One region of the Pseudoalteromonas sp. bablab_jr010 genome, then DNA from elsewhere that is predicted to be linked to it. Evidence: predicted binding sites of a transcription regulator. Region 1 holds the regulator's gene; each other region holds the start of a gene.
What was found. Region 1 encodes sigma-54, which starts transcription at its own class of promoters, with help from an activator protein. Its sites were predicted from a motif close to GTTGGCACGNNNNTNGNNT; they were not measured.

Region 1 (8,352 bases):
ACCGGGTGGCTTTGGAGCCGTGCGTGAATTAACTGATTTACTGATGTTAGAAAACGGCAAGCCGTTAACTAGCGATGGAACCAGCGCATGAATATAGCCCGTATTTTACTGAGTATTGTTTTTGTCTGTTGCATGGTGTGGTTATGGTACCCGTACTTTAACCAGTCAACTGATACAATAACTAGTGAAGACGAGATCATCGCAACACCTGATTACACTGCCGTTGCTCTAAAGCAAACAGCTTATGACGAGCAAGGTAAAATTAGTCATAAAGTGGCAGCTGCAAAAATGGAGTTGTATCAACAATTAGGGTTTACCTTTTTTGAACAACCTATTTTTACTATTTATAGCGATCAGCAAGTTTGGCAAGTAAGAGCCAAAGAAGCTACTTTATACGAAAATGATCAGCTGATTTTTGAAGGGGATGTAGTTGCTAAAAACTTAACCCATAACGGTATGATCGAAGATATAAAAGCAGAAAATATTAATGTCGACATTGATAAAATGACGATGTTTTCAAAGCAACCTGTAACACTAACAGGACCGAATTTAAAAATTACCGGTAAAGGCTTAAAAGCCGATTTAAAAGCCGAAATTGTTGAGTTAACTAACCATACACGAACCATATACTATGACCAATAAACTGAAGAAATTACTCCTGATCCCAAGCTTATTGATTGCCTTTTCGGGCGCAGCTGCCGAGCAAACAGGCGCTCAAATTAGCATTAGCTCAGATCGCCAAATCGGTAAACTAAAAGATGGCGTTGGCATATTCGAAGGTAACGTAGAGATCGTGCATGGTGATCGTCGCATTACAGCAGAGCGACTTGAGGCACATGGCGGTGACACCGAAGGTACAGTCGAATTAATTATCGCTACAGGCAAACCAGCTTACTTCGAAGAAAAGCAAGCTGATGGTACCGTGATGAGCGCCAGCGCCGAAGAAGTTCGTTATGATGTTGCGAAGCGCTTCTTAACACTCAATGGCGAAGCTGAAGTCACTCAAGCGGGTCAAAAAGTAACGGCAAAAAGCATTACCTACGATATGGCTCAACAGCTGATCAGCGCAGAAAAAGACGAAAACTCAACAGATCGTGTACACACTATTTTAGTGCCTGTAGAAAATAAAAAAGACGATAAAGGCCAACCATGAGCACATTAAAAGCAGAGCTTTTAGCTAAAAGCTACAAAGGCCGCCAAGTGGTTAAAAATGTCGGTCTTGAAGTTGAAGCGGGCAGTATTGTTGGCTTGTTAGGGCCAAATGGTGCAGGTAAAACAACGACCTTCTATATGATTGTAGGCCTCGTACCAAGCGACAAAGGAAAAATAAGCATCGATGATAACGATATCACGCTTTTGCCAATGCACAGCCGTGCGCGCTTAGGTATTGGTTATCTACCACAAGAGTCGTCTATTTTTCGAAAATTAACAGTTTACCAAAACTTGATGGCCATATTAGAGACCCGCAAAGATCTTAACAAAACAACGCGCGAAGAGACGCTTAACAACTTATTAGATGAATTTAGCATTCAACATATTCGCGATAGCCAAGGTATGGCACTGTCAGGTGGTGAACGACGCCGCGTTGAAATTGCACGTGCATTAGCCGCTAATCCTAAATTTATCCTTTTAGATGAGCCTTTTGCTGGTGTTGATCCTATTTCAGTGTTAGATATAAAGAAAATTATTGAGCACCTAAAAAATCGTGGTATTGGTGTACTTATTACTGACCATAATGTTCGAGAAACCCTTGATGTTTGTGAAAAAGCCTACATTGTTTCTCATGGGGAGCTAATTGCATCAGGCACACCTGAGCACGTATTAGCAGACCAAACTGTACGTGATGTTTATCTAGGCGAGCAATTCAGGCTGTAACCATTACGCCACCGACTAGAGCATCTGCTAGACTTATACAATGACAATAAATCGATAACAGTGTCTTCACCGTTACCGATAACTTAAAAAGGATTGTTAGGGATACATGAGGCAATCATTACAGCTGCGCATGGGCCAGCAACTTACAATGACTCCACAACTGCAACAAGCCATTCGCTTGTTGCAGCTCAGTACATTGGATCTCCAGCAAGAAATTCAAGAAGCGCTTGATAGTAATCCTCTGCTTGAAGTGGAAGAAGCGGATTACAACGAAGAAAGCATCGGTAAGAATGAGCAAAAAGCGGAGTCTGACGATGTACAAGTCAGCGCGTCTGCCGACGAAGCACCTAGCGAATTCGAGCAAGAAAGCAGTGATGCTCTGAGTAAGGATACGGTTAGCGATGACTTAGCTATGGATGTTACGTGGGATGAGTACATGAGTGCCGCCCCATCAACATCGTCTGGGCCAATGCCTGAAGACGAGTCTATTTACCAAGGTGCTTCAACAGAAACACTGCAAGAATATTTAATGTGGCAACTACAGCTCACACCATTTAGTCCTACCGATGAAGCGATTGCCGTTGCCATCGTTGAAGCTATCGATGACTCAGGTATTTTAACGGTTAGCTGCGAAGATATTGTCGAAAGCTTTAATCAAAATAATGATGAAGAAGAAATCGAACTCGATGAAGTTGAAGCTGTCTTAAAAAGAATACAGTTATTCGATCCAGTTGGTATCGGCGCGCGAAGTTTACAAGAGTGCCTGTGTATACAACTTCGTCAATTCGATGCCAATACGCCATATTTAGCTGAAACTAAAATGGTTTTATCTGAGCATATCGAATTATTAGCAAGTCGCGACTATCGCACTTTAATGAAAAAGACTAAGCTTAAAGAAAACGAGCTTAAAGAAGTGATGACGCTCATTCACAGCTTAAATCCTAAGCCTGCGGATAGCATAGTACGCGAAGAATCTGAGTACGTCATACCCGATGTATCAGTGAAAAAAGTGAAAGGCCGCTGGGTAGTCGAGTTAAACCCAGATTGTATGCCAAAAATTAGAGTGAATAGCCAATATGCAGCGATGTCTCGCTCTGTTAAATCAAGTAGCGACAGCCAATTTATTCGTTCTCACTTACAAGAAGCAAAGTGGTTTATTAAGAGCTTAGAAAGCCGTAACGATACTTTACTAAAAGTGACCAACTGTATCGTGCAACAACAGCAAGCTTTCTTTGAACATGGCCCAGAAGCAATGAAGCCAATGGTGCTAAACGATGTCGCAGAAATGGTCGAAATGCATGAATCGACGATTTCTCGGGTTACAACACAAAAATATATGCATACCCCAAGGGGAATTTTTGAGTTGAAATATTTCTTCTCAAGCCATGTCAGCACCGAAAATGGTGGTGAGTGTTCTTCTACAGCAATTCGCGCTTTAATCAAGAAGTTAGTTGCTGCAGAAAACTCGGTTAAACCATTGAGTGATAGCAAAATTGCAGATATATTGGCTGAGCAAGGAATTAAAGTAGCTAGACGTACAATTGCAAAATATCGTGAGTCTCTAGCAATACCTCCGTCTAATCAGCGTAAAAGTCTGATTTAGACGTTTTACATAGAAGGAAAATGCTTATGCAACTAAATTTAACTGGTCGTCACGTAGAAGTCACTGATTCATTAAGAGACTATGTAAACACTAAGTTCGCAAAACTAGAAAGGCATTTTGATCATATTAATAATGTTCATGTCATTTTAGATGTAGAAAAATTAAGCCAAAAAGCAGAAGCAACTTTACATGTAAACGGAGGCGAGTTGTTCGCTTCTACAGAACATCAAGATATGTACGCAGCAATTGACTCATTGATCGATAAACTTGATCGCCAAGTCATTAAGCATAAAGAGAAATTAGCTCGACATTAAATTATGAAACTTAGTTCACTTACTAATCAGGACTGCAGCAAAGCTGCGGTCCTTTTTAATAGCAAAAAAAGAATTCTTGAGTATATTAGCGAGTTAGCTCACCAGCAGTTTCCTCATTTATCTCAACAAGATATCCTAGATGCTTTTCTGAACAGGGAAAAGTTAGGTAGTACAGGTATCGGCCGAGGAATAGCTATTCCCCACGGTCGAATGAGTGGTGCTGATGAACCTCATGCATTTATTATTGTCAGTGAATCTCCCATCAATTTTGATGCGATAGACAATCGTCCCGTTGATATTTTTGTGGCACTCATCGTACCAGATGGCGATTGCCAGTTGCACTTGAAGACCTTGTCAACAATTGCTGATAGACTTAAAGATAAAGATTTTTGTAAACAGTTGCGAAGTGCTACAAGCGATCAGCAACTATTTCAAGTAATTGCATCAGAGGCATAAATGGAATTAATAATTATCAGCGGTCGCTCAGGCTCGGGGAAATCGGTCGCTTTACGAGTTCTTGAAGACTTAGGCTACTACTGTGTTGATAATATTCCTGTCAACCTACTGCCTTCGCTCGTGCGAAGTGTTTCTGATAATTATGACAAAATTGCCGTCAGTATCGACGTACGTAACTTACCGAAAGAGCAGCAAGAGTTTAATGATATTCTTGAGTACCTGCCAGGTTTTGCAAACCCAACACTATTCTACCTAGATAGTGATGACCAAACCCTAATTAAGCGTTTTTCTGAAACTCGCCGTTTGCATCCATTATCGATTGATTCTTTACCGCTTGATCTTGCCATTAAACAAGAAAAAATCCTGCTGGATGTGCTGATCACCCGCGCTGACTTTATGATTGATACCACTGATTTGAGTGTTCATCAGTTAGCAGAATCAATTCGTGAAAAGATTTTAGGTAAGAAAGATAAAAAACTGATTATTACGTTTATGTCGTTTGGTTTTAAGCATGGTATTCCAAAAGAAGCTGACTACGTTTTTGATGCACGCTTTTTACCGAACCCACACTGGGAGCCTGATTTGAAGCCATTAACCGGCCTCGATCAGCCTGTCAGGGATTATTTAGCTAGCCACAGCATAGTGCAAAAGTTCACTTGGCAGATTCAAACCTTTGTACAGACTTGGTTGCCACATCTAGAGCGCAATAACCGCAGTTACCTAACCATTGCAATTGGTTGTACAGGAGGCCAACACCGTTCTGTTTACTTAGCGCAAACAATTGGTGAAAGCTTTTCTAAAACTCATGCTAATGTAAAAATTCGCCACCGCGAACAAGATATCTAACTAGGCACCAACAATGCACGCTGAAGATACCTTTTTAATTCAAAACAAACTTGGCTTACATGCTCGCGCTGCGACTGTTTTAGCGCAACTAGCACTGCAATTTGATGCCAAAATTACACTTTTTCAAGATGAGAAAGAAGCTGAAGGCGACAGCGTGTTAGCGTTAATGCTCCTTGAAAGTAGTCAAGGAAAAGAGGTTCGTGTTGTATGCGAAGGTCCTGACGCTGACGCTGCATTAACGGCAATCGGCGAATTAATTGCGCAACGCTTTCACGAGCAAGAATAGCATTTGCTAAGACTTCAAGGTTTACGGTAAACTTACTTCGGATATTTAAAATTCCCTTTAAATATCCTACTTTTATATCGCTCGCTTTTCTAAATTACAAAACTCTTAATAAATTTATCGCAGTGCGACGATATCTCTGCAAATACACTACAAAGCAACTATGCTGTATTTGCATAGCCTATTTAAACTTTTTTCAGTTGTAAGGACGCCAATGCCAGAAGCCTTTGAACAAGATTACCCACTACAACAACTCAAACAAGTGACCAAGTCACTCAATAGTGGTCAATTTGTTCAAGTGCGCGGCATGTTAGCCAAAACGGCACCTTGTGATACAGCCCTTTTACTTGAGTCTTCTCCTCATAAAATTCGTCGTATGCTTTGGCAGCTGGTTGACCCAGATGTCCGTGGTGATGTTCTAGAGGAACTCTCTGAAGATGTACGTCTTGGCATTATTGCCCAGATGGAGCCTGAGCACATTGCTGCTGCTACAGAAGATATGGACGACGATGACTTAGGTGAGGTTTTACGTAGTCTTCCTGATACCGTATATCAAGACGTTGTTAGCGCGATGGACTCGCAAGATAGAGAAAGGGCAACTCAAGCGCTTTCTTATCAAGAGCGCTCAGCCGGTGCCCTGATGAACAGCGATACGGTAACCATTCGCCCTGACGTTACTCTCGATGTTGTACTGCGCTATTTACGCTTACGAGGTGAGCTACCAGAGGGTACCGATGACTTATATGTAGTTGATAAGCATAACTGCTTTTTAGGCGCGCTTTCATTAACTACATTGCTGACCAGTCCTTCAGATAAAATTGTTCGTGATTTAATGGATGAAGACTGTGAGTCAATCCTAATCTCTATGGATGAAAGTGATGTAGCGCAACTGTTCGAGCGTCACAACTGGATTTCAGCCCCTGTTGTGGATGATAACGCTCACTTGCTTGGTCGTATTACCATCGATGATATCGTTGACGTAATCCGTGAAGATGCAGAGCACAGCATGCTAAGCCTCGCTGGTCTTGACGACGAAGAAGATACCTTTGCGCCAGTGCTAAAAAGTTCGCAGCGTCGCTCTATTTGGCTTGGGGTTAACTTATTAACCGCATTGCTAGCAGCAATTGTGGCAAGCTTTTTCGAAAACACCTTAGCAATCTTACCTATTTTAGCGGTACTCAATGGTATCGTCCCTTCAATGGGGGGTGTTGCGGGTAGCCAAACCTTAACCCTGGTTATTCGTGGTATAGCGGTTGGCCATATCAACCAAACCAACCAACGCTTCTTATTACTCAAAGAGCTGGCGATTGGCGCACTGAATGGTATTATTTGGTCGATATTAATTGCTGGAGTGGTTGCCCTATGGCAATGGGACTTTAAGCTCGGCGCAGTACTGGCCTTTGCAATGTTTATGAACCTTGTTGCCGCAGGTATTGCAGGTGCAAGCATTCCATTAATTCTTAAGAAAATGAAAATTGACCCTGCCCTCGCCGGCAGTGTGGTACTGACAACAGTGACGGATATTGTCGGTATCTTTGCCTTTTTAGGCACCGCAACCTGGCTATTGATCTAATACCAATTCACAATAATACTTAATTAAGCGAATTGGTATAAATAAAAACGGCCCTTTAAGGGCCGTTTTTATATCTTTTACTTTGCACGCTGCTTATTTTTACCTACTCTAGGTTTGGTATTGGCCTTTTTAAACTGGCTAAAACCGGTATGACGAGTCAGAGCTGCACGGCCTTTACCGCCCTTACCTTTAGCAGTTTTCTCGTTTCGACCTTCTTCAGGAACCAAACAATTCGGCCCTTTACCAATTAAATTCGCTTTGCCCATTTTTCTTAGTGCTTCACGGATCATCGGCCAACCAGCAGGATCGTGGTATCGTAAAATCGCTTTGTGTAAGCGACGCTGGCGTGCGCCTTTTGGAACAGGCACTTGCTCAGTATTGTTCTTAATATTGCGCAGAGAGTTCATCTCAGTGTGATAAATTGTGGTTGCATTGGCCATCGGCGATGGATAAAAGTTTTGTACTTGATCAAGCTTAAAGTCATGAGCCTTTAACCATAGCGCCATATTCACCATGTCTTCGTCTTTCGTTCCTGGGTGAGCAGAAATAAAATACGGGATCAAATACTGCTTTTTACCCGCTTCTTTTGAGTATTTATCAAATAGCTCTTTAAACTTATCGTAAGCTCCCATGCCCGGCTTCATCATCTTAGACAATGGACCATCTTCAGTGTGCTCAGGGGCAATTTTTAAGTACCCGCCTACGTGATGGGTAACCAACTCTTTTACGTAGCGAGGGTCTTCTACGGCTAAGTCATAACGTACGCCAGACGCGATCAAGATTTTCTTCACACCTTTTACATCTCGAGCTTTTTTATAAAGCTCAATCGTTGGGGTGTGATCCGTGTCCATGTGCTTACAGATATCAGGATAAACACATGATAAACGACGACACGTGCTCTCTGCCTTTTTGCTCTTACAGCGCAACTTATACATATTCGCGGTCGGTCCGCCTAAGTCAGAAATAACCCCAGTGAAGCCCGGTACTCTGTCACGAATTTGCTCAATTTCATCAATAATTGATTGCTCAGAACGGCTTTGAATAATACGTCCTTCATGTTCTGTTATTGAACAGAAAGAACAACCACCAAAGCAGCCTCGCATGATGTTCACCGAGGTTTTAATCATTTCATAAGCTGGGATTTTTTCATCGCCGTAGCTTGGGTGCGGAATACGCTGATATGGCAAACCAAATACGCCATCCATTTCTTCAGTTTCAAGCGGAAATGCAGGCGGATTTACCCAAATAGAGCGGTCGCCATGGCGTTGAAATAACGCACGCGCACAACCTGGGTTTGTTTCTTGGTGCAAAATACGCGAGGCGTGAGCATAAAGCGGTTTATTCACACTTACTTGCTCATACGCAGGCAGCTTAACGTAGGTCTTTTCCCATGGCTTAGGGC
Region 2 (8,352 bases), on a different contig from region 1:
TTGACTCTTCAGAAAACAAGCTATCAACTCGACTCGCTTCTGTGACGAATTGATCAAAAAAAGTTTTACTAGAGGTATCTCGATTTAGTTGCTTTTGCGCAAATTCATTCAGTAAACGATACGTTTCACCACGACCAACTTGATTATCGATCATGGTTGTGAACTCAGTGCGCTCACGCACATAGCCCTCGGTATTAACGTTGGCGATGTTTTTACTGGTGGTTTGTAAAAGCTCAGAGTTAGCTCTGATACCTGCATTTGCTATGTCATATAAGCTAAATGACATGAGGGTCTACTCCTTAACGTACCAATGAAGCAGCGACGCTTTGAAGCTCAACGCGCTTCAATACCTGCTTAATTTTATCGGCATAATTTGGATCAGTTGCATAACCTGCTTTTTGTAACGAATCTAAAAAGGCTGCAGGCTCTGCGGTATTATTGAGTGCTTCTTGATAACGTGGATTTTCATTTAAGAAATCCACAAAATCATTAACACTGTCTTTAATCGATTGATAAGAGCGGAAACTGGCTTGCTTTTTAACTGGCACGCCTTGTTCAAATTCAAGCGTGACTTTGCTTGCTTTATCGCCTTGCCAGCTCCTATCCGATTTAATATTGAATAAGTTGTTACTACTGGTGCCATCAGCTTTACTGATGATGTGTTTACCCCAGCCCGTTTCGAGTGCAGCTTGAGCAACCATCACAGCTGGGTTTAAGCCAATTTTCTGTGCGGCATTTTTAGCATGCTCCCAAACAGAGCTAATGAAAGACTCAGCATCTTCAAAGCGGTTTTCTGATTGCTCGTTTGCTGATGTATCAGCAACAACTTGTGGTTTAGCCTTAATCTCAGCAGTGCTATCAAGGGTGCCGCTTGCACGTTTATCACTATCAAACTCAGCCGTCGTTCTAAGCACAGAACCTGGGGTAAACTGTTTACCATCTGGCGAGAGCTGCTGAACGATTAAGTCAGCTAAGCCGAGCGAACCATTTGATGAAAGCTCAACCGACATTTGTTGGTCATGCATCTCTTCAAAAAATTTAACGCCGCTTGAATTAAATGGGCTGTCTTTATCTTCAAACGCTTCATTTGCTTTACGCATGCTTTTCAGCAGCATCTGAGTGAAGATAGATTCAAATTGTGCCGCCGCTTTTTTCAGCGCCTCTTTTGACGCATCGCTAGAGGCATCACTTTTTAAGGCATTTTGACGTAATGAGTCTAAGTTGCCTAAATCAAAAAAGTTTTGCTTGTCGAGATGATTAGTATCCATCAGCTTTTTGACACAATAGTTAATAATGAAATTTAAAATGCAAAAATTGCGCCAATAAAAAGCTTTTATAAATGAGTAGCTAATAACGGATAGTGGAATGGTGTAACTTCAGGGCCAAGGTTTTGACTGATGTTTATACACTGAAGGATTAAAAGTTATAGAAACAAAAAACGCGCTCGACAGCGCGTTTTAATTTAAATGATAACCAGTTGCCCGTTTATCGCCCCCGCTTCTTTTAAAGCTTCTAGGATTGCCATTAAATCACCCGGTGCGGCCCCCACCTCATTGATTGCGCGTACGAGATCATCAAGATTAACACCTGGATTAAATACAAAAGCACGTGAATCATCTTCGTTCACATCAATAATACTTTGATTGGTAACGGTAGTTTCACCATCACTTAAAGCATTTGGCTGTGACGCATTTTGCTGCTCAGCAATCGTAACCGTTAAACCACCATGAGTTATTGCCGCAGGCTGTAGCTTCACATTTTTGCCAATCACAATTGTACCTGTGCGGGAGTTAACAATAATTTTTGCTGCTGTGTCTGCAGGCTTAAACTCTAAGTTTTCAAGGGTAGATAAATACGCAACACGTTGAGATGCATCTCGCGGTGCTAACACTCGCACTGACGCTGCATCAATTGCCTGAGCACTATCAGGACCCACTAAATCATTAATCGTTTGTTCTAAGCGTTTAGCCGTTGTGAAATCTGGGCGATTTAAATTAAAGGTAATATAGTCACCTTGCATAAACGGGCTCTTAATAGCACGCTCTACAATGGCACCGTTTGGAATACGACCCACTGTGGGTGTGTTAATAATTACACGGCTACCATCAGCCCCTTCCGCACCTAAACCACCTACAACTAAGCTACCTTGTGCAATCGCATAGGTATTGCCATCAACCCCTTTTAAAAAGGTTTGTAATAAGGTACCACCACGTAAACTACCCGCACTACCAATAGACGAAACCGTAATATCAATGGTTTGACCCGGTTTTCTAAATGCCGGTAACTCTGCATGCACAGCCACAGCTGCAACATTTTTAATCTTAGGTTTTAAGCTATCTGGTAAGGTGATACCAAAACCATTTAACATGGCTTTAAAGCTTTGTTGAGTAAATCGGCTTTGTTCGCCTGTGCCAGGCAAACCAACAACCAATCCATAACCCACTAATTGGTTAGAGCGTACACCCTCAACCATAGATACATCTTTGACTCGCTCAGCCTGTGCAGAAAACTGCAGGCTAATTAAGCAAAGAGCGATGATGTATTTAAACCCATTCATGACTTTATTCCTCTAAAATGGGAAAAGCGAACTACTAAAGAAACGAGACAGCCAACCTGCACTTTGCGTTTCTTGAATTTGCCCTTTACCTGAGTATTGAATTCGCGCATTAGCAATACGATTGGAAGTTACTGTGTTATCTGCTTGCACATCTTCAGGACGAACTAAACCTTCTAGGCGAATAAATTCTTCACCAGTATTCAAAGTGAGCCATTTTTCACCACGAATAACCAAGTTCCCATTCGGTAAAACACGCATCACATTGACAGAAATATCACCAAATAAGCTATTTGATTGGTTAGACTTTGAATCGCCTTTAAACGATGCCCCTGAGCCAATACCAAACTGAATGCTGTCGCCACCAATGTTAACCGGGTTTCCGCCAAGCCCAATAACAGGGTCTAAACTAGCATCTGTTTCTTTGTCGGTTTCAGTTTTTGCCGCTTTAGTTGCTTGGGTAGACTCTTGCAATTTAACAGTGATGATATCGCCGGCGCGTAATGCCTTTTTATCTGAGTACAAGTCATTTGCCGAATAACTATCAAACAACGAACCTGTTGGTACCACTTGTTCAGTACTTGGTTCCGGATACATAGGCGCATAGTAAGGGTCATCCTGAACCACATGATGATTTTGCGTTGTCATACAACCACCCAGCATCAATGCTGCTGATGTGACTAAGATAATATTACGCATGCTGCCTCCTACCCATTAAAGTTGCTGATTGATGTAACTAAGCATTTCATCAACCGCTGAAATCACTTTTGAATTCATTTCATAAATTCGTTGCGTTTCAATCAAGTTAACAAGCTCTTCCGTTACATTCACGTTAGAGGTTTCAAGGGAACCTTGAACCACAGTGCCTAAACCATCGATACCAGGATTACCTTGCACAGGTGCGCCACTCACAGCGGTTTCTGTGTATAAGTTTTGCCCCATAGGCTCAAGACCCGATGGATTAATAAAATCACTAATGGTGAGCTGACCGATGACCACGTTCTCTGCTTGACCTGAAATACGCACTGATACTTCACCGTCTTGTGAAACAGTAATTGATTGTGCATCGTCTGGTACGTTCATTTCTGGCTGTAATGGAAAACCCGCGCCGGAAGTTACAATGCGACCATCTTCGTCAGTCGTGAATTGACCATTACGTGAATAGGCAATATTGCCATCTGGTAATTGCACTTCAAAAAAACCTGGGCCTGAGATCATCCAGTCCAATGAATTTTCAGTGGTAAGCATATTACCTTGTGAAAAGTTCTTTTGGTTAGCAACCACTTTGGCACCGGCACCAAGCATTAAGCCTGACGGCATTTCAGTGTCTTGCGACGAGCGGCCACCTGGCTGGTTAATGTTTTGATATAGTAAATCTTCAAATACGGCGCGGCTTTTTTTGTAGCCTACCGTGCTGGCATTCGCGAGATTATTTGAGATCACCGAAATATCGGTTTGCTGGGCGTCAAGCCCGGTTTTACTGATCCATAATGCAGGATTCATAACTCTACCCTCTCAGTCATCTTAAACAATGCGTAACAGCTGATCTTGACGCTCATCGAGCTCTTCGGCTGTTTTCATCAATTTAACTTGTAATTCAAATTGGCGTTGATTGCTGATCATATCGACCATTTCATGCACTGGGTTTACGTTCGACATTTCAAGCGTTCCCGACAATACTTTTACGTTAGGTGAAATGTCACAAAAGCCACAAAGGTCATTGACCAACATGTCTTCTTTTGGTCGAAATAAACCGTCATTGCCTTTTTCAAGCTGAGTGTTATCAGCCTCAATCACTTTTAAGCGATCAACCACTTCCAAAAAGTTAGCAGGCGCACCTTGCGGGCGAATCTGAATAGCGCCATCTTCACTAAACTCAACTTTTTCAATAGGCAATGGCAAAATGATTGGACCACCTTCGCCAATTACTTGACGGCCATGGCTGGTGATCAATGCGCCATCTGGAGTAATGTTTAATGTGCCAGTTTTGGTGTACGCCTCATTGCCGGATGCATCTTGTACGCTCAACCAACCACGGTCGCTCATCGCGATATCAAGCTCACGGCCAGTTTCAACAAAACCACCCGATTCCATATTAGATCCTGGGCGTTCTTGCATTGCAAACACCCTAGATGGCAGACCTTCACCAAAGGCTTGCATAGAGCGAGCTTGTGCAAAATCAGCTTTAAAGCCAGTGGTGTTAGCATTAGCAAGATTGTTGGCCTTGAGCTCAAGACCTCGCAAACTTTGCTTAGCACCCGACATGGCAATGTAGACCATTTTGTCCATAACATTGACTCACTAAAAATACGATAATTAGGAAATGCAATAAAAGTGCCAAAGTAAAATTGACGCTAAAATAGAAGAGAAAAATGAATAGTAAGAATGAAAAAAGGCTGCCAATAGAGGAAGCAGCCTTCGTGTCGGATTAAGCTTAGAACCGTTAAGATTAACGGATCTGTAGGATGTTTTGTTGTAGTGTTGAGTTAACCTCAAGCGCACGTGAATTTGCTTGGAAGTTACGCTGAGCACTAATTAAGTCAACAAGTTCATTGGTTAAGTTAACGTTTGATTGCTCAAGCGCTGATGAGTTAATTGAACCTAGAGTACCTGAACCTGGTTCACCCGCAATCGGCTCACCTGACGTTAAACTCTTCTTCCAAGATGTATCACCAACTTGTTGCAAGCCCTGAGAATTAGAGAAGCGCACCATAGCAACTTGACCTAGGAACGACGTATCTCCATTACTATATGACGCAACAATTTTACCGTCAGAACCGATATCAATTCCTGATAGACGACCTACAGTCGCACCATCTTGCTCTAATGCTTTTACTTCAAAGTTACTTGCGTATTGAGTTGGAACTTTATTTGCTGTTGCCGCTTCATCACGCCAGTTAATAGTCACATCATCAGGGAAACTTGCACCATTCGAAAGTAAATCAGAAAGGCCTGTCGCAGCACCTAAACCACTCGGTAACGTTAATGGATTAAATGTTGTATCAGTATTCGCTGTACCATCTGTACTTTGTGGTAAGCCACTGGCATCAAACTGAAAAGTTGATAATGGTGTATAAGGTGTTGTGGTTTGCTCAACACCTGTTGCATCAAATGGCTTTTCATCTAATGTAGCGTATACTTCCCACTCATTTTCATTACCAGTCACTGTAGAATCAGTTTTCACAAAGAAGAACTGTAGAATATGCGGTTCACCTAATGAGTCATACACCGTTGTCGATGTAGAGCTGTTATAAGTTGCACTTGTTTCTGGATCGAATGGTGTCACAGTTGGCGCAGAGGCACGTGAATCAAGGTTAAATGACGAATAAACATTCGTGGTTGCACGTGGTGAACCTGATGCATCTGGAATTTGTAGTGCAGAAGATGTACTTAAGCTTACAGAGGTTGTGTCACCGGTTGCTTCATCAACAGGGAAACCTTGTAAGTAATTACCGCTCGCATCCACAATAAAGTTATCTTTATTAAGTTTGAAGGCACCAGCACGCGTGTAAGTAAAATCTTGTGCACCTAAGTCATTCGCCATTGCGAAATAACCTTCACCAGTAATTGCTAAATCAAGTGAGTTATTTGTGAAAGAGAGTGAACCTTGGTGGAATTGTTGTGCCACCATTGTTGTCCTTACACCGTCACCATTTTTTGTTTTACCAGAACTAAATACTGATGATGCGTATACATCAGCGAACTCTGCACGAGACTCTTTAAAGCCCGTAGTGTTAACGTTAGCAATATTATTTGCAGTTACGTCTAAATCTTTTTGTGCGGCTGCTAAGCCTGTTAATGCAATATTGAAGCTCATAACTCACCTCTAACCTATCTCTTAGCCTAAGCTAACCCAAACCTTTTATACTTATGCGATTTCAGCTATATCAGTTAGCCTAACCGCACCCTCTTTTGTATTTACGATAATGCCGCTTGCGCCATTAATATTGACACTTTCAATATTCTTAAAGGTCGCCATAGGCATACTGCTGTAGTCTCCATTTACAAAGCCTTCAGCACTGATGTCATACTCGCCTTCAGGGAGCACATTGCCATCGTTATCTTTACCATCCCACTCAAAACGCAGTGCGCCCGCAGACTGAGAACCTAGTTCAATGGTTCGTACTAATTGACCTGAAGAATCTGTTATTCTTAGCGTTAAAGATTCAACGGCTGTCTCAGCAACCACCGACCCTTTAGCAAGGTTTTCACCGTCAAAGTCAATGGTGTCAGACTCTAATAACGCTTGCTTACCAACCAAAGTGGAAGCCTGTAACGCAGAATTTGATGTCATTGATGCAGTCAGTGAGTCAAACTTCTCGTTTAAGTTTGAAATACCTTCAGCCATAGTAAAGTTCGTCATCTGCGCGATCATTTGATCGTTATCAGCAGGGTTACTCGGATCCTGGAACGACAACTGCTGTGTTAACAACGAAAAGAAATCTTCCTGAGAAAGTGTGTTGTTGTCTTCCTCAGTTGTTTGCGTATTGCTTTGATTCCAACGCAAGCTATCCATATAGGATGATGATGCAGAGCTGATGTCGTTACTCATAACTTATCCTCGATTACCGTTGTCCTAACAACAGTGTTTTACTTAACATTTGCTTAGCTGCATCAGCAACTTGCACATTTGTTTGGTAAGAGCGAGAGGCAGAAATCATATTTGCCATTTCTTCTACAACATTAACGTTAGGTTTGTAGATATAACCATTTTCATCCGCACTTGGGTGATTCGGGTTATATTCAATTTGTAGCGGCTTATCGCTCTCTACAATACCTAAAACTTTAACGCCTACAGAAGAGCCCTGAGGATTGCTTTGCGATGCTGACGCTTTGGTCAACTCTGCAGCAAAAACAGGATGGCGCGCTCGGTATGTCTGGTCTTGGCTAGAGCTAATCGTGTTTGCATTCGAAATATTACTCGCTGTGGTATTTAAGCGCACATTTTGTGCACTCATACCCGTGCCTGAAATATCAAAAACATTATATAAACTCATGATTAAGCTCCTTGACTACCGAGGGCTTTTTTAAGGCCTTTAATTTTACTACTCATAAATTGCAGGCTTGCCTGATACTCTAATGAGTTCTGTACATACAAGTTTCGTTCCACTTGTATATCTACAGAGTTACCATCGCCTGTATCTGCTTGATTTGGCGTACGAAACATTTCTGCACCGCCAACAAAACGGCTGCCTCCGGCAATATGTTTAGCATCGGTTCTTACCATGCTATTGCCGCCTTGTTGGTTGCTTTTTGCCGCTTTTAATGCCGAGGCAAAATCAATGTCTTTCGCTTTATAGCCCGGCGTATCAGCATTAGCGATATTGGTCGCTAATAACTCAGCGCGTTGTGAACGGATCAACATTGCATGGGGGTGAACACCAAATGCTTTATCAAAACTGATAGCCATAACCATCTCCAAAAAATTGACTCTAGAGTGATTAATGCAAAAGCTAAGCCAATAATGAAGGAGATATTTTACTTACGTAAGATATTGAATAATAGATAAATTTAGCAACCTAAGAGCTAGGTTGCTAAGAAAGGTTTACTTTTTCTGGTAGATGATGCCTGGATTACAACGAACCATCTCAAAGCTATCACTTAAGCCCGCCATTGATTCTGACGCACCTAAAAAGAGGTAACCTTTAGGGTTTAGGGCTTGAGCAAATTGCGAGATAATTTTAGCTTTTACCTCTGGTGAGAAGTAAATGAGCACGTTACGGCAAAATATAATGTCAAACTTGCCCATTAAAGCGTATGAATCCAGTAAGTTAAGGTGTCTAAAGCTGACCATTTTA
Region 3 (8,352 bases), on a different contig from region 1:
GCTCAATGCTATCGCCTACGACAAATCGAACGTCGTGCATTTCAATGTGGCAACCTTGAATACGACCGCCCAGATAGACTAAAAAAAGCGCCATGTTTTTCCTTATATTAAGCTTTCAACATTAATGTTGTGCTTTTTGATTAATTTATAAAAATCTGAGCGATTACGTTTCGCAAGCTTTGCGGCTTCGGCAACATTACCCGCTGACATTTTCAGCGTATTAATTAAATAATCTCGCTCAAATTCTTTTTTTGCATCATTTAACGAAAGTGGCTCAGCAATACTAACATTACTATTTAATGCACTCTCAACTAACTGAGCAGCTATCACTTTACCAGGTGTAAGGGCTACTACCTGCTCTATCACATTTTGTAATTGACGGATATTACCCGGCCAATCATAGCGCACCAAAGCATGCATCGCATCATTGGCAAACTGCTTTTGCTCTTGCCCCATACGTTTAGCAATTAGACCTGCAAAATGCTGTGCTAGCAAACTAATATCTTCTCGGCGTTCACAAAGCGGAGGCAGTTTTAAGTTCACCACATTTAATCGGTAATATAAATCTTCACGGAACTGCTGATTATTGATTGCCTCTGGGAGGTTCTTATGAGTCGCCGACACCACCCGCACATCAATTGGGATCTCTTCTTGAAAGCCCACAGGGCGAATGGTTTTCTCTTGTAAAACCCTCAGTAGTTTTACCTGTAAATTTAGCGGCATATCACCAATTTCGTCTAGAAAAAGGGTCCCACCTTGAGCTTGTTGAAACAAACCTTGATGGTCTTTGACTGCGCCTGTAAACGCGCCTTTTTTATGCCCAAACAATTCAGACTCTAAAAGCTCCCCCGGCACAGCGCCACAGTTAATTGCCACAAATGGCCCATCACTAACATGGCTATGTTGATGTATCGCTTGTGCAAGCAGCTCTTTACCTGTGCCGCTAGCACCGGAGATCAACACATTCACTTGCGTTGGACCAAGCAATTTAACTTGCTCAAGTAAATGCAACATCGCGCCGCTACGGGTGACAATATTTGTTTGTGTCGGTGTTTCATCACCGTGTACACCATGGATCTCAATAGCTTTAGCAAGGCTGTCGAACAGCTCATCTTTATCAACTGGTTTGGTAATAAATGCAAAAATACCTTGCTTCGTCGCTTCCACTGCATCAGGTATCGAACCATGTGCTGTCATCATAATCACCGGCATTGAAGGGTAACGACTTTGTAACTGGCGATGTAGAGCCATGCCGTCCATTTCATCCATTCTTAAGTCAGTGATCACCGCATCATAGGTTTGGTTTTTTAACGTTTGTAATGCCTCAATGCCACTTTCGACTGTGCTTACCAAATAGCCTTTAGACTCAATTCTAATCGCTAGTAACTTTAATAAACTCGCATCGTCATCTACTAATAAAACCCGTGGTTTTGTTACTTCATTCATGGTTACTGCTCCTTGGTCTCTTCACGTAGCAGAAGTTGTTGTTCGATAGTCGCAAGCGACGATAAGGTTTTTTCCATTTCATCACTCAGTGCTTGCTTAGCTTGTTTTGCCGCTAAATTCTGTTGTAAATATTGCTTTTGTAACCATAGATACTGCTTAATATCATCTGGCCAATAAAAAGCATGGTCACTTTTTTCAAGCTGACTAAGAGCTTTTTCTGGCTCTGAAGCACCGAGTAAACAAATCGATTCAAACAGACGCTTTAGCTCATTTTCACCAACATAATTTGCTTTATCAGAGCTTGCTTTAAAGCCACCGCACTTGGCAGCATGCCAAGCAATGACTGTACTTGCAGGCGGGTATAACGGCTCACTTTTCGGCCGAGGCTTGGGGTTAGGTTGCCCTTGAGGTTTCACTTCTGCTGTCGGCTCTACTTGCTCTGCCTCAACATGCTTTTGCGTGATCGTGCACCCTGTTATAAAAAGTGTGCCTATAACAAGCATAAAACTGGCTTTATTCGCTAAGCCCATATCAGTTAACTCCTTGGGTTAATTGAATTGGTAAAATGGCTGTAAATACACATCCTTGTGGGTCATTATCAGTAATAGAGAGCTTACCGTTTAATTGTTCAACGGTTTCTTTAACTATGGTTAAACCAAGCCCGCTGCCCATTTCAGTATGTTGTTTTGCATTCTTACCTTGGTAAAAAGCCCCAAACACAGCGGCTTTTTCTGTATCCTCTATCCCTACCCCTAAGTCGCTGACACTCAAAATTAACTGTCCCTGCTTTAAGCTTGCTTTTATTGTCACTGACTCATGTTCTGGCGAAAACTTTAGCGCATTTGAAGTCAGCTGAATGAGCACCATTTCAAGTAGCTCAATTGAGATAAACAAAGCTTTATTTGGTAATTCATTCACCCACACAATGGATAAGTCACGCGCTGATAATCGGTGCTCAAAATGACGCTCAATTTTGTTCATCATCAAATTAAAGTTAAGCTCGCTTAGGCTTTGCTTACTGGTGCGAATGGCGTTGTAACTCAATAAGCTTTCAATCATGGCTCTGAGTCGCACCATACTTTGCGTTATTAGCTCAAGAACGGCTTGTTGCTCGCTATTGATAGGACCAACAATCTCATCTGCGAGTAAGTCTGTGCCTTCAACCATCGAAGCTAGGGGCGTTTTTAATTCATGTGTCACATGGCGTAAAAACGTATCTTTTTGCTGCTCAAGCATATGTAACTGCGCTTGAACCCACTCTAATTTATTACCTAATTCAACTAACTCTGACGAGCCGCGAACTTGAATTTTTTGCTGCCAGTGACCTTGTCCAAGTTTATCAATCACATGTGTGAGTTCTCTGAGCCGCCCGCTGATCCGCCAAAGAAAGCCGCCCCCGACCAATAACGTGAGTGGAATTAACGCAACTAACCAATTAATAAATGAAGCTTGAAGCGCTTTTAATTGCTGCTGATTTTTTGTGATGCGCAATTCATTTTGCTCTTTGAGCCAATTTGTTTGCTCACTGATAAGCTTACTAGCGGGTGCAAACAGCTCACCATCTTGCTTTTGTTCTATTAATAAATGCTGATGCGCAAATTGTAATACCTCAGCCAATTGCCGCCACTGCGAGACATAATCAGCGGTTGGGCTTAAGAAAATGAGCTCATCGACACTTTGCAATGACGATTGCCACTTGTAGGCAATCAAGCTATCGAGGGATTCTCTTTTAAGCACCCAGTTTTGTCGAGTTGCTCGTTCAAGGCTATTTAAGTCTTGTTTGAGGTTGTTAAATGCTTTAGTAATCTCGTAATTGTCACCGACGATTTCTTGAGTCACTGCAAGCTGCTTATTGAGCGCATTTAAAAATAAAATCACCACCAAAGATAACGGTAGTAAAGACAGCAAAATGCTACAGACGAACTGGCCAATAAGACTAGGTCGCCAATTGAGTAACTGTTTTATTTTTATCGCTACTGTATTTTGCATATTCACTCTCAACATAATTGCAGATGCTGATTATTAGCGAACAAACTTAGACACTCGCTGAATCCGACCTTAAAAAGTACTGATTTCCCCCCAAAAACCGATACAAAGTTGCTATTTGGCAACAAACTAACTCATTGAAATAAAATAGATAAACTTTTAACACCTGAAAATCGTTGCAAAAAAGACACAACACCCTGTAACTATTTCGCATTCAAATCCACACAAAAACCATAACCACCTGATAACTAATAACTTTTAATATTGGCACTGATTTTGATTAGTACTAAGCAAATTAGTTATTTAGGACACAAAATGAAAGTAACGGCCCAGGTAGCCATCCTGCTTATAAGTCTCATCTCGGTAAGTAGTTATGCACTAGATTTGCAAACAACGTTTAACGAGCTAGATAAAGACAGCAATGGTTTTTTGAGTGAGGCAGAAGCATCTGAAGATGCCTTGTTGCACGGCAACTTTACGCAAATTGATAGTAATCAAAATGGCCAAATTTCATTTTCTGAGTTTCAGTCGTTTATTCAATAGGAGATTGTAATGAAACAACTTTTAGCTGCATTCTCGCTGATGTTTTTAGTTATCAGCGCCACCGTTTTAGCATCACAAATGGATGTTCGATTTGCTAAATTTGATACAAACGCCGATGGCGAGATTTCATTAACTGAAGCAACCAAACACGATAACTTACTTAAGCAATTTGCCGATCTGGATGAAAACGGCGATCAGGTTTTGTCTGAACAAGAGTTTGAAAAATTCAAACCTTAACGGCTTAAAGTGCTTGCCATAATCCCAGAGGGAATGTGTAAACGGATTTAAATTTTGGGAGTTAAATTATGGCAAGCACTTTTATTTAGGAGGCAATTATGAGAATTTTCTGGCTTGCTCCATGCACCTTAATTACTATAAGCTTCAATAGCTTAGCATTGGACGTAAAACAACGCTTTGATCACCTAGATAAAGATAAAAATGGCTTTTTATCTGAGCAGGAACTGTCATCGCAACCGCACTTGCAAAAACGCATAGCGCAGTGGGATACAGATAAAGATCAACAAATCTCGCTCCTTGAGTTTAAACACTATTTAACAAACAAGAGTTAAAGTAATGTCAAAATTAACCTTTGCCAGCCTAGTTTTAAGTTGTGCATTTAGCACAATGAGTTTTGCTGCAGATAGTATTGGTGAAAAATTTAAACAACTTGATCGTAATGACGATGGTTACCTGACTCGCTCAGAGTCTGCGAGAGACCCAGCTCTGTGGTCGCGATTTAAAAATTACGACAGTGATAAAGATAATAAATTATCCCTCAGTGAGTTTAAGATTTATGCGAGCAAATAAAGAGTTATAGTTAATTATTAATCTCTGCTGAGTTGCAGTTTACTGCAACTCTGATACTGTTTTCATAAATCAATAAAAACTATTAGAAGATTATGAAACTCATCATCAGCTTACTCGCAACAGCTTCACTTAGCTGCTTTGCCAACACCACTGTTATTTATAATGTAAATGGCTATACGCCTACCTATAAAGGCGAAACCCAACACTTTTCTGCACTGGTTTTTAAAGACGGTAAAATCGTAAAAACAGGCAATGACTCAATTAAAAATAGCTTTCCTGACGCCACCGCAATTGATGGCAAGCAAGCCACATTGTTACCAGGCTTAGTCGATGCTCATGGCCATGTGATTGGTTTAGGAAATAACCTTTCACAACTTGATGTCAGGAATACGCGCTCGGCAGATGAGGTTGGCAAAATGCTGGCTGAGTTTGCCAAAGATAAACAAAGTTGGATCATTGGTCGCGGTTGGAACCAAGAGCAATGGCCTGGCGGTAAGTTTCCAACTGCAGCTGATTTAGACAAATACGTAAAAGACAAACCTGTGGTACTTTCTCGCGTTGATGGTCATGCTGTGTGGGTTAACTCAAAAGCCATGGAACTTGCAGGTATTACCAAACAAACTTCCTCTCCTGCCGGCGGTGAAATTTTAAAGCTAGATTCTGGCTTACCTTCTGGGGTGTTCATTGATAAAGCCGAAACGCTTGTTACCCAACATGTACCAAAAGCAAGCCATGCCAGCATTAATACAGCCTTAGATAATGCAGGTAAACATCTACTAAGTTTGGGTATTACATCAACCCATGATGCCGGTATCGATTATGACACGTGGCAAGTGTACAAGCAGCGCTCTGAGCAAAGTACTCTTCCTGTCAGAGTCGTAGCCATGCTAAGTGCTGCCGATCCTCAATTAGAAACCATGCTCAAAGCGGGTAAATATAAAGACATGAATGACATGCTGTCGATTCGCAGTGTCAAAGTGTATGCGGATGGCGCTTTGGGAAGCCGAGGCGCAGCCCTCATTGAAGAGTACGCTGATCGTAAAAATCATCATGGCTTAATGCTTGAAACTCAAGAAAAGCTTGAGCAGCTATTTAACCTAAGCTTTTCCCATGGCTTTAGTGCAAACACTCATGCAATTGGTGATAAAGCCAATCACGTAGTACTCGATGCGTATGAAAATGTGTTCAAAAAAACCGGTGGTATTTTACTTCGTAACCGAATTGAACATGCACAAATTGTGACTCCTGAAGATATTCCTCGTTTTAAAACATTAAAAATTATTCCATCAATGCAGCCTGTTCATGCAACCTCTGATATGCATATGGCAGAGCAGCGCCTGACTGAAAAACAGCTTGAAGGGGCGTATGCTTGGAAGACCTTTTTAGCACAAGGCTCAGTGATTGCAGCGGGTTCTGACTTTCCAGTGGAGCTTGCTAACCCATTTGATGGTTTATATTCGGCCATCACCCGAATGGATCATAATCAATTACCAGAAGGCGGCTGGCGACCACAAGAGCTGCTATCGCGTGATGAAGCTTTGCGTGCATTTACTTTAGGTGGTGCTTATGCTGCACATCAAGAGTTTAAGGTAGGCAGTTTAGAGCAAGGTAAATGGGCTGACTTTATTTTGATTGATAAAGACTATTACAAAGCGCCAATCTCAGAGATCCACGATATAAATGTGACGCAAACTTGGATTGCGGGCGAGCTGAAATATAAAAAAGAGGAATAATATTACTCGGCGTCAGCTTTTTGCTGACGCTTTAATTTAACGATGTGGTAAATATTCACAAACGCCAGTAAGCCATTAGTGAAGGCAACGGGCACGGCTCCTATTGCTAATCCGTAGAAGGTAAATGCAATACACCCTGCTAAGTTAAGCCAACGTAGTTTTACTACATCGCTCATTGTCAAAGAAGCAACCAACAGTGCTGACGCTAAATAGCCTAAATATTCCCAACTCAATTGTTCTCTCCTAGGCTTTAGGTTAGCATTGGAGCTTGTCATTTTTTTTGACGCACTCTGTGCTATTTTGACAATAAAATAAAAAAGCTAACTTACTAAAAACCTTGTAAAGCTTAAGAATAACCTTGGCTTTAAAATCATTACACGGGAAATGAAGGTATCAGTAACGTGAAACACCTTACTAGCAAGTTAGCGTAAATTCTTAGAATCTTAATGCTAACGTCATTAAGATGTAATAAATAGGACAATTGTCCGAAGAGCGGCGTTAATGTTTCAATATCATTTTTCAAGCTATCTTGTTGACCAATTACTGACATTTGCTGGCAGCAGTTTTCAACAAGCTAAAAAAGAGGTGCTGATCCACCAAGATCAACCCTTGTCAAAACTCGTATTAGTGAGAAGCGGCACAGTGTCGTTCAGCTATGACGTGGGTAATGGCCGACGCCTTCTTTTAGGCCAGCTTGATTGTAACAACACACTGATAGGTGAAATTGAAGCTCTGAATAACTATCCGTGTATTTATACAGTTACGTGCTTTAGCGATGTAAGCTATAACCTAATAGAGCTCAAGCATTGGCGCGCACTACTGTTAGAAAAGCCAGAGTTAAGCTTGTACACAGCGCAAACAATTGCCGCTAAATTCCAAGAAAACCAAAAAATAAACTTAGATAAGCTGCTATTACCACTTAGCTACAACATAGCTAAAGATTGCTTATTAAGAGCTGAAAACAGCAACCCAACGTTACTGCGTGCCTACCCTACCGTAAATGCTGAAGCTGAGCGCTTTGCTACCACCGAAAGAGCATATAGACGCGTCGTTACAGAGTTAGTTGAAAAAGGCTTAGTGCAAAGAAGTAATCAAGGTTTACAAGTAGTAGATATCGACAAGCTTAGTGATTACGTCGATAGTTTTGCGCAGTTATAAGTGTAGGACACACTCATAACTGCAAGGGTATTCAAACTTACTTTTCTAAAAGTAAATCATGAATATTAGCTAAATCTGACTTACCTTCGATAATTTCGTCTGGCGTTAGGCCTGAAAGCTCATGAGGGAACACTAACCACTCTTCAGACTCATGAATGAAGTAATCTGGCACCATGTCTACTTTTGAGTTCTTCGGCTTGTAGTATGGGCAAGCAACGCGAATATCACGTGGTAGGTTTAAACGCATTAATTCAGAAAGCTTTTCTTTTAATGCAAAAATACTGCGGCCAGAATCGAACACGTCATCAACGATTAGTAATGAATTGTCTGCATTGGCATTTTCAATGATGTAATGCAAACCGTGAACTTTAATCTCTTTAGATTGCTGGTTAATACCGTAATACGAAGAAGTACGCACTGCGATATGGTCAGTTTCGATGCCTTTGTAATCGTAATATTCTTGAACTGCGATACCAATTGGTGCACCACCACGCCAAATACCAATGATGAAATCAGGACGGAAACCATCTTCATAAACTTGTGCCGCAACACGAAATGAATCTTCAAGAAGCTGCTGCGCAGTGATATAGCACTTATCTGACATAAATAGAGACCCCAGTGTCAATTGATCATTCTAGTGTAGCTAATTTAATAAAAACTAACCACAGGATGAGAAAAT

Region 2: a site for sigma-54 is predicted at 4,878-4,896, ahead of JIG37_RS13315 (flagellar basal body rod protein FlgF). Genes of this name have one in related genera too.
Region 3: a site for sigma-54 is predicted at 3,696-3,714, ahead of JIG37_RS20020 (EF-hand domain-containing protein). Genes of this name have one in related genera too.

The regions. Positions count from the first base shown of each region.
Region 1 is NZ_JACDWV010000200.1:12,859-21,210, reverse strand. Features, by position in the region: gene kdsC (3-deoxy-manno-octulosonate-8-phosphatase KdsC) at 1-91, shown strand, start outside; gene lptC (LPS export ABC transporter periplasmic protein LptC) at 88-642, shown strand; gene lptA (lipopolysaccharide transport periplasmic protein LptA) at 632-1,153, shown strand; gene lptB (LPS export ABC transporter ATP-binding protein) at 1,150-1,875, shown strand; gene JIG37_RS20650 (RNA polymerase factor sigma-54) at 1,982-3,478, shown strand; gene hpf (ribosome hibernation promoting factor) at 3,505-3,792, shown strand; gene ptsN (PTS IIA-like nitrogen regulatory protein PtsN) at 3,796-4,248, shown strand; gene rapZ (RNase adapter RapZ) at 4,249-5,094, shown strand; gene JIG37_RS20630 (HPr family phosphocarrier protein) at 5,108-5,380, shown strand; gene mgtE (magnesium transporter) at 5,592-6,950, shown strand; gene JIG37_RS20620 (YgiQ family radical SAM protein) at 7,028-8,352, opposite strand, start outside.
Region 2 is NZ_JACDWV010000142.1:7,463-15,814, reverse strand. Features, by position in the region: gene flgK (flagellar hook-associated protein FlgK) at 1-286, opposite strand, end outside; gene flgJ (flagellar assembly peptidoglycan hydrolase FlgJ) at 300-1,268, opposite strand; gene JIG37_RS13330 (flagellar basal body P-ring protein FlgI) at 1,463-2,557, opposite strand; gene flgH (flagellar basal body L-ring protein FlgH) at 2,570-3,253, opposite strand; gene flgG (flagellar basal-body rod protein FlgG) at 3,269-4,057, opposite strand; gene JIG37_RS13315 (flagellar basal body rod protein FlgF) at 4,079-4,843, opposite strand; gene flgE (flagellar hook protein FlgE) at 5,004-6,371, opposite strand; gene JIG37_RS13305 (flagellar hook assembly protein FlgD) at 6,423-7,106, opposite strand; gene flgC (flagellar basal body rod protein FlgC) at 7,120-7,551, opposite strand; gene flgB (flagellar basal body rod protein FlgB) at 7,554-7,964, opposite strand; gene JIG37_RS13290 (protein-glutamate O-methyltransferase CheR) at 8,100-8,352, opposite strand, start outside.
Region 3 is NZ_JACDWV010000199.1:62,858-71,209, forward strand. Features, by position in the region: gene JIG37_RS20000 (DUF1543 domain-containing protein) at 1-94, opposite strand, end outside; gene JIG37_RS20005 (sigma 54-interacting transcriptional regulator) at 103-1,446, opposite strand; gene JIG37_RS20010 (hypothetical protein) at 1,449-1,976, opposite strand; gene JIG37_RS20015 (HAMP domain-containing sensor histidine kinase) at 1,978-3,435, opposite strand; gene JIG37_RS20020 (EF-hand domain-containing protein) at 3,748-3,975, shown strand; gene JIG37_RS20025 (hypothetical protein) at 3,985-4,212, shown strand; gene JIG37_RS20030 (EF-hand domain-containing protein) at 4,311-4,544, shown strand; gene JIG37_RS20035 (EF-hand domain-containing protein) at 4,549-4,782, shown strand; gene JIG37_RS20040 (amidohydrolase) at 4,875-6,515, shown strand; gene JIG37_RS20045 (YgjV family protein) at 6,518-6,748, opposite strand; gene JIG37_RS20050 (Crp/Fnr family transcriptional regulator) at 7,017-7,673, shown strand; gene JIG37_RS20055 (phosphoribosyltransferase family protein) at 7,711-8,277, opposite strand.